DNA from 4 places in the Paenibacillus sp. FW101-FHT12H11 genome. Region 2 is predicted to be linked to each of the others. Evidence: riboswitches for the same ligand, from Rfam matches in the RefSeq annotation. Region 2 holds a riboswitch; each other region holds the start of a gene.
The links. Region 2 has a riboswitch for cyclic di-AMP ahead of AC3WTJ_RS27935 (stalk domain-containing protein). Riboswitches for the same ligand answer to the same signal wherever they lie in the genome.

Region 1: linked by a shared signal. The riboswitch ahead of AC3WTJ_RS18460 (KamA family radical SAM protein) and the one ahead of AC3WTJ_RS27935 (stalk domain-containing protein) in region 2 are both predicted to bind cyclic di-AMP.
Region 3: linked by a shared signal. The riboswitch ahead of AC3WTJ_RS36100 (resuscitation-promoting factor) and the one ahead of AC3WTJ_RS27935 (stalk domain-containing protein) in region 2 are both predicted to bind cyclic di-AMP.
Region 4: linked by a shared signal. The riboswitch ahead of AC3WTJ_RS23900 (hypothetical protein) and the one ahead of AC3WTJ_RS27935 (stalk domain-containing protein) in region 2 are both predicted to bind cyclic di-AMP.

What each region holds. Positions count from the first base shown of each region.
Region 1 is NZ_JBYTCO010000005.1:373,147-376,356, reverse strand. Features, by position in the region: gene AC3WTJ_RS18465 (hypothetical protein) at 1-29, opposite strand, end outside; gene AC3WTJ_RS18460 (KamA family radical SAM protein) at 139-1,296, opposite strand; cyclic di-AMP (ydaO/yuaA leader) riboswitch at 1,527-1,662, opposite strand; gene AC3WTJ_RS18455 (TrkH family potassium uptake protein) at 1,784-3,139, opposite strand.
Region 2 is NZ_JBYTCO010000009.1:388,102-391,311, forward strand. Features, by position in the region: gene AC3WTJ_RS27925 (PspA/IM30 family protein) at 1-551, opposite strand, end outside; gene AC3WTJ_RS27930 (LiaF transmembrane domain-containing protein) at 576-875, opposite strand; cyclic di-AMP (ydaO/yuaA leader) riboswitch at 1,044-1,196, shown strand; gene AC3WTJ_RS27935 (stalk domain-containing protein) at 1,210-2,007, shown strand; gene AC3WTJ_RS27940 (GNAT family N-acetyltransferase) at 2,478-3,210, opposite strand, start outside.
Region 3 is NZ_JBYTCO010000018.1:59,613-62,822, forward strand. Features, by position in the region: gene rnmV (ribonuclease M5) at 1-11, opposite strand, end outside; gene AC3WTJ_RS36100 (resuscitation-promoting factor) at 128-1,267, opposite strand; cyclic di-AMP (ydaO/yuaA leader) riboswitch at 1,557-1,750, opposite strand; gene AC3WTJ_RS36105 (ABC transporter ATP-binding protein) at 2,033-2,776, shown strand; gene AC3WTJ_RS36110 (ABC transporter permease) at 2,773-3,210, shown strand, end outside.
Region 4 is NZ_JBYTCO010000007.1:306,415-309,624, forward strand. Features, by position in the region: gene AC3WTJ_RS23895 (alpha/beta hydrolase) at 53-883, shown strand; cyclic di-AMP (ydaO/yuaA leader) riboswitch at 942-1,080, shown strand; gene AC3WTJ_RS23900 (hypothetical protein) at 1,164-1,547, shown strand; gene AC3WTJ_RS23905 (alpha/beta fold hydrolase) at 1,599-2,462, opposite strand; gene gudD (glucarate dehydratase) at 2,637-3,210, shown strand, end outside.

The DNA.
Region 1 (3,210 bases), on a different contig from region 2:
TCTTCTAACATAGCGTATGTGGTTAGCATAACTTCCCTCCCCAAAAAAATCTATATCACTTAATTTGTACGTCTAATAAACAAGAGGAGCCCCTAAATTGACAGACTCCTCCAAGATGATCTTCTTTATTCTTTTGGCTTAATGTAAAGGCAAGTCTGGAAGATCATTTGCAGAGATCACACTGGTTGCTATTTTCTTTGGTCTGTTCCAAAGTTCTTTACTTCCAGGTAGATCATCGAACCAAGCAGCGTCATCAGGGCAATCTAATATGATAAATTTTCCATATTGCTGATCGCGTGACTGATGATATTTTAAATATGCCTTGCCATCTTCAATTGCTAGTATTTCAATTTTACCAGATGTGTGACTCATGGATAGTCTCACTCTTTTCCCAAGACCGGATGTTAAAGACTTCGCACTTTCAACTAGCCGGTATACTCTTTCTAAAGGTAATACAAACTCTCTATTACCGGCAACAGGACGATTTATAAAAAAATAATACGGCGTTACTCCTGCCCATGATAACTTATCAAGTAATTCAGCTAGGACCAGAGGATCATCGTTAATTCCTTTAAGCACAGGGGTCTGATTGACAACGATTGCGCCTGCATTATGTAAAGCTTCAAAAGCTCTTTTTGCCTCTTTAGTAATTTCTCTTGGGTGATTAATATGTGCCATCACATAAATACGCTTATCGACTGTAGAATATGTTCTTATAAGTTCAAGTAAAGCTTCGTCTTCATAAATCCTCATTGGATTAAAAACAGGAATTTTAGAACCTAACCGAATAATTTCTACATGGTCAATTTTACGTAATTGTTCAATTATTTTCCTGAGTTTCGATGTTGCTAGAATTAAACTATCTCCGCCAGTCAGCAATACATTATTAATTTCAGGATGGCTCTCAATATATGCCAATCCGGGATCAACATTTGTAACTGCTTCTTTCACGTCATTTCGAAACAGCCTTTTGCGGAAGCAATATCGGCAATAGGCACCGCACACTTCAGAAACTAGTAATAAGGCAGTTGTTTTATATTTATGTTGACAACCAGGGACAACATAGTTTGTGTCTTCATCAGAAGCGTCCCAACGTCCATACTCCGATAATTCACCTTCATTAGGGATGATTAGCTTTTTTATCGGATCGTTCGGGTCAGACCAATCAATCAAATTCAAGTAATAATCATTCACACGAAATACGAATTTTTCCGTAATTGCTTTCAGTTTACTTCGTTCCTGTTCTGGAATCTCCGTGATTTTATCAATATCGGTAATATATTTCGGCTGTGCCATAGATGATCCTCCTCGAAAAGCAAATATTCGTTTTTTTGGATGCTTAATTATTCTAAACGATATCCTCCTTTGTCTAGATGGTCATGGATGGGTGTAATAAGACAAATAAAATAGACCCGCATGACGGAGTAGATCGTAAAATAAATACGATCTACTCCGTTATGAACAGGCCTAATTAAACAACAAGACCCGTTCTACGGGTCAAAAATGCAATTATTTGCATAATAAAAAACTGACCCATCCACTGCTGACGAGGTTAGCTGCCGGGCTCGGGAAAGATGGTTCCCTACATGAAGATTCGCCCCAGAAAATTGGTTCCCCCGCTTTCCAGAATTTATCAATCCGGAAATTAAGCGTAGTTTTATATTACACAACAATGTTGTATTCGTCAAACATCACACGAAAATTTTCATTACTATAAAATCTAATGTAAAAAGTAAGGAGTGTTAGTTTACTTGTTATATCAAAAAATGAAAACCGATTTGCTTCACCCAATCATTAATTTTTCTTCAACATATCGATAAGGCTGCTTTTTTATGGATTGAGAAAAGGAAAATGCAAGAGTTAATGGACCTAATCGACCAATGAACATTGTAATCATGATGATGATTTTCCCAATTGGAGAAAGTTCATAGGTCAGCCCCATTGACATACCTACTGTGCCAAAAGCAGAGGTAACCTCAAACAATATTTCTAAAAAATCCTTCTGTAATTTATGTTCGGTTAAAGTAAGCAAAAATGCGGAGCTAAGCACCACAAATAGGGATATGATGATGACTGCCAACGCGCGAAGGACCAAATCTTGAACTATTCTTCTCTGAAAAAGCTGAAGTTCTTCCCTCCCACGAACAATTGTCAACACCGCTAACACTAATATTGCAAAGGTACTCGTTTTAATTCCACCACCTGTAGAACCAGAAGAAGCTCCTACGAACATTAAAAAAATCATAAAGAACTGTGAAGCCGCCATCATTGAGGCAATATCAATTGTGTTAAACCCTGCTGTTCGAGGTACTACTCCTTGAAAGAAGCTTGCCCATAACTTCTCAGATAAGCTGAGATTTCCAAATGTTTTGGGATTAGCTATTTCGATAAAGAATATAACTAGTACCCCTAATACAATTAATATAACCGTAGTCGTCAAAACAACCTTTGTATTAAGAGATAGTTTGCTCCAGCTTTTTTTGTCATACACATCTAAAACAACTGTAAAACCGATGCCACCCAGTATAAACAACAAAGCGATCGTGATGTTCACCGTCGGATCTCCGACATACCTGCTTAGACTATCGGACCACAAGGCAAAGCCTGCATTATTGAAAGCTGAGATGGAATGGAAAATGCCATAATAGATAGCGCGTGCAGCCCCAAGGTCATTCGACCAGCGAAGAGTCAGTATTAATGCCCCTAAGGATTCTATTATCAAAGCGATCATAAAAATACCCAATATGAGTCTAACGACCCCTTGAGGCGATGACGAATTTGTTGATTGCTGTATCAGTAGTCTCTCTTTTAAACCAATTTTTTTCCCCATAATAATAGCCATTAACACGCCAAAGGTCATGAATCCTAAACCACCAATTTGAATCAAAATCATGATGACGACCTCGCCAAATGTTGAAAATGCAACAGGTGTATCAACAACAATTAACCCCGTTACACAAACTGCTGATGTGGAAGTAAATAGTGCGTTTAAAAAACTAACACGCTGTCCATTCGCAGCTGAAACAGGAAAGTAAAGAAGAACAGCACCGATTAATATTATTAATGCAAAACCAATTATTATAATCCTAGGAGTGGTTAACTTAAATTCCGATACTTTCATTTTACTCTTTTGATCCATCCATCAACATACTCCTCAAGTAAATTTAATATGTAAAAATTATAACTGCAAATACCTTCAAGTTAAAACTT
Region 2 (3,210 bases):
TCTTTCGACACGCGCCCCGCCACGCGCAAGCCCTGCAGCGCTTCCCGGCCGAGCTCGCGGCCGGTCGCTTCCAGCTCGCGCAATGCTTCGCGAGCTTCTTCCTTGGACAGCCCGCTTCGCGGCTGTCCCGTTCCTGCTGCGCGGCCGGCACGCAGCCCCGCCAGCTCGTCTGCGAGCGCCAGGCAGACGTCCTGGCTGCTCGCGTACTGCGCGCGGTACTGCGCGCAGGCTGCTTCCAAGCGCAGCTTCTCTTGCAGCGCCATACGCGCCAGCTCTTCGTCGCCTGCGCGCATGGCCAGTTCAGCCTGCTCGGCGCGCAGCTGCGCCATCTCCTGCGCGTCGACGCTTTGCTTGCGCAGCTCAATCGTACGCTGCAGCGCCTCCTCGTAGCGCTCCTCCAGCTCGGCGATGCCGCGCGATGCTCCAGCGTGTCCAGCGTGGCTGGAATGGCTGGAATGGCCGCCTCCCCGTTCATGCAGGTCCAGCTTGCTTGCTGCCTCCTGCCAAGCCATATCGGCCATTTTACCAATTCGATCAAATACGCTCATCATCCACACCCCCTATGTTCTTGTTGATTACAGTCTGAACTCCGCCGAATCGTTTTGTTTTTTTAGCATGCGATAGCCGTAATACATTAACCACACTGCAAACACAATCGCTAGGAAACCAGATAATTTTGTAATTAATATCAAAGCGCCAATGCCAAAAATCAGCCATCCCATCTTCTTGCCATGAGTTATCCCCACATAACCTAGCCCCACCATCGCCACAGGAACCAGCAGTCCCATGACATGAAAATGCATGCCCACTTGATGCATACAAATGAGAAAGCCTACTGCTATCAGAATCAGCGCCCAACTTTTTGATCGATTCATGCTCACTATTGCACCGCCCTTCGCGTAATCTTCATGCTACTATCGTAGCCGAAATGGATTCACGTCAAAACGGACTCCCGACTGTTTTTGTACCTAGACCTAAGTCCAGTATGGTCTAAGACCTTTAACCATATTTTGGGCGTTGTTTCCATTATTCTATCAATGATAGAATATTTGAAGCCGAGTCCGGTGCACAGACAAAGTGCCGGTACGGGGGACGATTTACATGGGGTGAATATTTGCTCTGTAAGCAGAGCAGACTAGGGAGAACCTTCTTCCCGAACCCGTCAACTAACCTCGGAGGCTCATTTTGAAGGAGGATTACCAATTGAATATGCTTACAAAAGGGTTAGCATGCCTTGCTGTGTCCTTCACAGTTTTGGCAGGAGGCTTTCTTTCCCCATTTTCGGGACATGCTTATGCAGCAGCCGCGAGTATGGACGTGAAAGTGCAAGTCAACGATGACCTGGTTCAATTTCCGGATGCCCAGCCTTATTTGGATGACAACCACGCTACACAAGTACCGATCCGTTTCGTAACTGAGAAACTGGGTTATGATGTACAATGGCAAAAGGAAGGCGACGCAATTAAAGTCACACTGAACAATGACAAGCATTCTATTTCCTTGGTGTCAGGTCAAAAAGAGGCCGAAATCGATAGCACTCCTGTCGAGATGGACACACACGCTGAGTTCCAAAACGGACGTGTCTACGTGCCGCTTCGGTTCTTAAGCAATGCTTCCGACATTCCCGTTCAGTGGGATGCAAGCAGCAACTTAGCGATTTTAAGTAAAGACGGCAATCATCACGCACCTGATTATGAGCTATTTGAGTCAACAGCCTACTCCGCTGATCCTTCTGAAAATGGAGGCTTTGGAGCATTGGACTATATGGGGAATCCATTAGGAATCGGAACCGTCGCTGTAGATCCATCGGTTATTCCACTTGGATCTAAGCTCTATATAGAAGGTTATGATTTCAACGGCCTGCCAAAAGGCGGCATGTATGCTTATGCAACGGATACCGGTGGTTCCATCAAAGGCAAACGCGTTGATATTTACATTCCAGGCTCCCAGCAATCCTTACGCAAATTCGGCTTCCAAACTGTAAAAGTGTACAAACTAAACCCGTGATGATCACGGGTTTTTTAATTTTGACGAACGTACTGAAAGCCCCGCATGAACTGTGATGAAACTCCGGGCACCTTAGGAATCTATGGATCTATTCGGTGGAATCACCTCAAAGGAACTGGCGTCCGCTATTCGCGGAAAAACGAGCATTTCTCTTTCGGAACGGAACTACAGGCTCTTATTTGTACTCAAACCTGTACTTTTTATAGAAGCCGGCAAAATAGAGTCTTGTAGATCCCCTAAACCAGCCGAAAAGGTGGTTTTCCTTGGAATAAGGTCCCACAGTTCCTTTTCAGCTCGTCGGAGCGTGCAAGTGCAGTGCGAGAGCGTTGGGTAGCCTGGAGACTCCCAACGGAAAACTAGCTTTTGATCCATTGAAGGGAACTGGAGTCCTCTATTTCCTCGTTCTCGGCTGAAATTTCCGAGAGATAGCGCACTAACAAAAAACGGCCCCGGAACACCGGGACCGAATCCTAAAAGAAATCCGCCAAATACGTCGTGCGCTGCGGAATTGCCGCTTCCAACCGAGTAACCAGCTCCTGCGAGCCTTGAAGCCGCTCAATTTTAGCCATAAAGCCCGCCTTTTGATAACTCATAAATAAGGCAGCCAACGTTTGAATACTACAACTCAGTATACGCTCATCTGCCGGTTGCTCGCCCTCAGCTAACTTGGTGACCTCCGCTTTCTCCCCGCTGCCTGTGAATTGCAATTGGAAAACGCCATCGTTCCAGTCCGCATGCGGATCAAAAATCCGCAAATAGATCGGCTCAACCTCTTGGCGCGGTTCAAACCGATACTGCTTCAGGAAAGCTTCCACATCGATAATACGCGCCGAAAAATATGTTATTTTCTCCTGCTTGAACTTAGGATCATGCACCAAGAAAGGAAGCTGATCATCCGCTGGCGCTTTAACCTCCACCTTCGAGATCATGGAATCATGATCGGCTATGAACTTCCATAACCCGCGTCTCGTTTCTTCATCCAAAAACACCATCTCATGAATGGTTGCTGTATACTCTTTTACTTGATAAAAGACGTACCCCGTCCGTTCACCCTTGGCATTAACATAGAGGGCTACCGTACCTTTTTTGTTTTTAAAATATCGATTATTCCACCAATTTGCGTCCCGCTCCATCATTCCATTAAATTGCAGGGCATACTGCTCATAAATAGGATTCAAAAGCTCCCATTCCCTCGTCACACGA
Region 3 (3,210 bases), on a different contig from region 2:
TCTTTAATCATAATCGGTTCCCTTCCCAGTACGCAGAAAAAGAAGAGGGATTCCCTCTTCTTTCGCCCAGGCGGCTTGCCTGGCAACGTATATTGACATTGTTCCCGCTGAAACAGACGTTTACACGTTAATTCTCAGACGGCTTTTTCGGTCCTACGACATAGACCGTATATCCTTGTTTCGTTCCGAATTTATTAGCGTAGCCATGATCTTCAAAGTAAACATCGATCATTTGGCCTTTCACACCGCTACCAATGTCTTCAGCACGACGGAAGCCAACACCCTCAATGTAAACCCACCATCCCAGTGGGATAACTTTCGGATCTACCGCAATCGTTCTGCCCTCAGTAACTGTCGTTCCTGTATAGGTCTTCCCATACCCAGGAGAACCTTCGGCTTTGCCTGTCGAATCGGCTCCCGCTGAATAAGCCGTGAGCTTCACGTTCTTGAGGATTTGTTTATACCCGAATGTTACACCATTCTTAGAGACCTCATCCACGCTAGGGGATGACGCCGATAGAACAACAACAGGATTTTTTGTGCCAACGGACACAACTTTTTTAACGCTTTGTTCCTGTACTTCTTGACCTACAACAGCTTCTGCAACTAATACGCCATCTTCGTAAGTCTTCTCTTTCTTTTTCAGAAGTACGCCCTCTTTACCTTCTTGAACGACCTGCTCTTTACCCTTAAGCAACGATGCATCATTTTTCTTTTCCGTGTCGAATGCAATCGGCTCTGTTACTTCTTCCGTCTCTTTTTTCACACGGACGATTTTGATTTCATCGCCTGATCCCAAAGAGGCTGTCGGTTCGGGAGTCAGCTTATCGTGCTCCCCAAGTGCAATATGTAAACGTTGCAATGCACTTTCAACCGTTCTTGCAGTTGTGTAAACAGTGGTGGTCTTTCCATCAGCAGTCAATTGAATTGGAGAAGCGTGTTCGATGACGAATTTGTCCCCGCCCTTGATTGTAGCCGCAGGGTCTGCAGATATTTCATCGTGTTCACCAATCGTTATGGCTTGTTCATCCAGTAGGCGTTGCAGGACCCATTGCTTCGTGTGCACAACGGTTTCTTGTCCATTCACAACCACGGATACGCTCTTGGTAGCCGTACCGTACAACAACACCAAAAACATGAAAGTCATTGCGATTGAGATTATAGCCAGGCTTAAAATCAAACGCAAGTTTTCATGCTTCCATCGCAATGCGAAGGACATGCTGGATGATCGTTTTACATGGGTCTCGCTAAAAGAGATACTGCCCACTTCTTCGGTCCTCCTTCAAAGCCTCGCCGCCAGGTTACAGCATGATTAAATTTGACGCGACTAAGGTTTTTAATTTAACTTAACGTGTCGTCCATCGGCAGTGTTTGGAAACAGCTGCGTTCTGGTCGTCCCACCCCGCTTTGCTATTCATCATCCTATGAATTCCGGGTTACGATTAGTCGTCCGAAACAGTTAAAGGTCCTTATGGGGACAAAAAGCCAGCAAGAAGAGGACTCTTCTCGCTGGCTTAGTTTGCATAGTAAAAATACACAAATAGCACGCACGACAATCGTTACCTCTCTTACGCTTACGAGGTTAGCTGACGGATTCGGACGTGAGAGTCGCCCTACTCAGACGTAAACTTCCGTTCAACGTCCAAGATTCACCCCTGTTACTCACTCTGTTCACTTCGTCAGCGTTGGCGCTTTATAAGTTAACAGTGGTTCCCCCGTTCCCATAATTGGAACTCAGCGAATGGAAAAATGGCAAATTGGTTATTAAGTTATTATGAAAAGTATATTACGCTGTTAATCTCTGCCTGTAAAGGGATTAACACCTACTAAAAAGGGCTAAATCAATTAAAAATAGCTTATTTTCAAAATAAAACCACCTTTTATCTACTTTTAACTCATTATAACGTACGAATACTAAGTTTCTTCGTGTTTTCACTCTTAAACTAGGCTTCGAAACTAAATTTGTTTATAATTATCAGGTATGAAACACGTATATAAATTCCAATAATTAGCTATTTAGGGAGGCACTGAGATGGGTCCCATATTACAAGTTGACGCTTTATTCGGGGGATATTTACCAAATAAACCCGTTCTTCACGACCTCACATTTTCCATCCGCCAAGGTGAAATGATGGGATTAATTGGTTTGAACGGCGCAGGAAAAAGTACAACCATCAAGAACATCCTTGGACTGCTTCAACCACAAAGGGGTTCTATAAAAATTAACGGTTTGACGCTGGCCGAAGATCCGCTGCCTTACCGTGCCACTTACGCTTATGTGCCTGAAAGTCCAGAGCTTTATGAAGAACTTACGATTCGTGAGCATCTGGAGTTAACCGCCATGGCTTACGGCTTAACGAAGGATGACTATCTCTCCCGCTCGCAAGCGCTGCTCGAGCAGTTCCACATGCAGGACAAGCTCAACTCGTTCGCAAGCCATTTATCCAAAGGGATGAAGCAAAAGGTCATGATCATGAATGCATTCCTGATCGAACCTTCTCTCTACATCATTGATGAGCCTTTTCTCGGGCTCGATCCGCTAGCCATCCGCTCATTACTCGAGTTGATGGTCAAAATGAAGAGACGCGGCGCGTCATTTCTCATATCCTCGCATATTTTGTCTACGATTGAAAAATATTGCGATAACTATGTCGTCCTGCACAAAGGACATATGGTCGCCCAAGGCGATTTAGTCGAATTACGTCAGCAGACAGGACTCCAGCAAGCGTCATTGGACGACATCTTTTATAAGCTTGTAAAAGGAGAATTGGTATGAAGGCGATGGACATGGATACCCGTGCCCTATGGCAGAAGAGATTTGAACATTATATGAAGGAATCCATGGGTTACCTGCAGTATGCAGCGCGCAGCAATTTTTTTGGCTTCCTGCTATTTCTTGTCATCCTTTCTTCCTATTATTATGCAAAAATACTACAGCGCCTTCCGACAGATTATCCTTATCTGTGGATCGTCCTTTTGCTGCTGGTACCTTTGTTAGCCTCAAGCCCCATTCGCACGCTAGCCAGAAGCGCAGACCGTATGTTTCTACTGCGCGTTGAACATCAGATGGGTCCTTACTTCCGCGGCGGATTCATGTACAGCTTAGTGCTTCAAGCCTTCTGGACATTTCTGGCATGGGTCGTCCTATGGCCCTTGTATCATCACTGCCTTGGCCGCGATGAACAGCATTTCTTATGGATGCTTGCCTTG
Region 4 (3,210 bases), on a different contig from region 2:
TTTTTTAGAGTAATAGTTTGACGTCAAACTATATAACGAGGAGGAGCTTATCATGAAAGATTACACAAAAGATTTGCCGGATCATCGTGTGAAATATATCGGAGAAAATGATCTATTTGTAGAAATTTTCGAGGGAGTTGAGCTACAGAAGGGAGCTTCAAAAAGACCTCCGCTTTTATTTGTACACGGTGCCTACACGGGCAGTTGGATGTGGAGCAAATACATCCCACACTTTATAAACAGGGGATGGAATTGTTATGTTATGAATTTGAGAGGGCACTACAAAAGTAGAGTGCTCGATTTGACAAATGTCACATTCGAAGATTATTTGGAGGATATCAAAGAGGTTTTGGCCGAGTGTAAGGCTCCACCAATTCTCATAGGATTTAGCATGGGAGGAATTTTGAGCCAAAAGCTGGCTGAAACCATCGAACTTGCAGGTTTAGTGGTGATCGATACAAGCATAAGCAAGGAAGTTTATGAAGCTGTACCCTACAAAGAAATAGCTGCTATGACAACAGGCGTTTTAATGCCTGCACCATCCCGAGATGAGAATTCCAGTATAGATGAATCAGCAGATGACATTGATTTTCAGAGAAAGTATATAACGGTGGAGTCATTAAAAGCATTTAACGATTTTTATTTTTCATTGGGAGTAAGCGGTGGAATATCGATAGACAGCAGTTTGATGATTCATCCAGCCTTGGTTATTAAAGCCATTAATAGTGAAGAGGATGACCGGAGGGGAAAGGCGACAGCGGACCTTCTCCATGCTGAATATACAGGATTTAGGGAAACGACTCACACCGGATTGCTAGTTGGGCAAAGATATATGGAAGTAGTAGATCGGATCATGATTTGGTTACAAGGGATGCATGACTAAGGACATAGAATAGATAAGAAAATATTACTATTGCTTCTCCTCATACATTGGAGTAAATTGATAAAATACGCTTAATTCTTTAGATTAAAGAAGCGGGGGAACCAAGTTTCCTGGGGTGAGTACACATGTAAAGTGTTAGGGTTAACTTTCAACCCGAATCCGTCAGCTAACTTCGTCAGCGTAGAAAGAATGGATAGAAACATTTAATGGAACTATGTGATTTAAGGTTCTATTCCCTCGCTTCCTTTTTCTCTTCTAGAGAAAATAGGAGGAACTAGACATGCTGCTTATGAAAGTAACCAAAGAATGGAAGAATTTTCTCCCTTGGAAGAGAGCCAACGATTCTGTACAGCGTCAACAGGAGATTCTTCATTTAAAACAGCGGTTGGAAGCGTACGACATTCAATTTCCGAATTTGGCTTACCAACCATCAGACGTCGAAACACAGACGCTAATGGAAATTAGCAAAACGGTCGCTCAAAACAATGAGCTGCTTTACCAACTTAGCTCGGAAAAGGAATTAGCGGTTGAACAATCGCTAGCCCATCGCGTCGGAACCACGCTCCAAATTTTACAGGATCACCTCAGCTTTATCGTAACCATGGCGCATATTTTCAGTGGCCCGTATCCTTGCCTAAGAGCGTACATCAGCCATACCATTTAACGATCTTCAACAATAGTGAAGGAGCTTGCCTGGCGGCAGCTCCTTTTTCGTTTATTTAAGTGAATAGATACGGCCAAAAAAGCGCGTGATAAGCTCCGCAACTTGCTGGCTTTGCTCTTCCAGAACAAAATGGCCCCCGCATAAAAAGTGAGTTTCCACACACGTTAATAGTTCTCCGAAAGCAAGAGCCCCTTGCACCGTAAAAATAAAATCATTTTTGCCCCAGGTTATGAGCGTAGGAGGTTGATAAGTTCGCAAGTACTGCTGCCAAACAGGGTATTGTTCGACGTTGGTCCGATAATCGTAGCCCAATTCCAACTGGATTTGGCTATTCCCGGGTCGATCCAAAAATAACTGGTCCATTAAATAACCATCGGGACTAATCCGGTAGGGATGACACACGCCCGTAACATACTGCATTTTTGTAAAATGAAAGGTTGCAAGCTGAGCAAAGGCCGCTTCGGTTGCAGGATTTCGATTCGCCCAGAGAGCTTTGAAGAGATCGAACGGTTCCCCTAAGCCGTTTTCACTGACTACGGCATTTTGAATAACGAATCCTAGAATACGGTGCGGATTCCGAACGGCCAGTCTGAACCCGATAGGACCTCCATAGTCATGGGTGTACAATATATATTGGGAAATGCCGAGATTATCAATTAACTTTTCAATCAGAATGGATAGATTCTCGAAGGTGTAAGCAAATTCTTCTGTGGAAGGCATACTGCTATTTCCGTATCCAAGATAGTCAGGAGCAATGAGATGAAAGTGGTCTGTGAGTTGAGGAATTAAATCCCTGAACATATGGGATGAGCTTGGAAAACCATGAAGAAGGATGATGGTTGGGTTGTATGGACTCCCGGCTTGGCGAAAAAATAACTCCCAACCGTCAATCTTCATTTTTTTATAATGTACCATAATGTCAACTTCCTCTCCGGCGAGCGCATACTATTCCCTAACAAAAATATGTGAATATGAGTTATTTAAGTACTTAGGAGCTAGAGGACGTGGTACAATTTAATTTAAGGTAAGCTAATTAGTTGTTATCTTCATTAAACTGGTATTCATCCACATGAAAGGGAGAGATCAGCCATGAAACAAGAACTGCTAAATGAGCCATCGAGAAATCAAGCTTCCAGCACGCCAATCATTACCGAACTAAAAGTAATTCCAGTTGCAGGGCATGATAGCATGCTCTTCAATCTTAGTGGAGCGCATGCTCCATTCTTTACACGTAACATCGTAATTCTCAAAGACAGTGCAGGTCATACGGGCGTAGGTGAAGTACCGGGCGGCGAGAATATTCGTAAAACGCTTGAAGACGCGTGCCCACTGGTTATCGGTCAATCGATCGGCCAATACAATAACATTCTTACGAAAGTTCGCAAGCAATTCGCTGATCGGGATCAGGGAGGACGCGGTTTGCAGACTTTTGATCTACGCATCACGATACATGCCGTTACGGCATTGGAAGCAGCACTACTCGATCTCTTAGGTAAATTCCTGGATGTTCCGGTTGCAGCACTGCTAGGAGAAGGTCAACAGCGCGATAAAGTAGAGATGTTAGGCTACTTGTTCTATGTCGGGGATCGGAATCGGACAAACCTTCCGTATCTGGGCGCTGAGAATGCAGCGAATGATTGGTTTCGACTGCGTAATGAGGAAG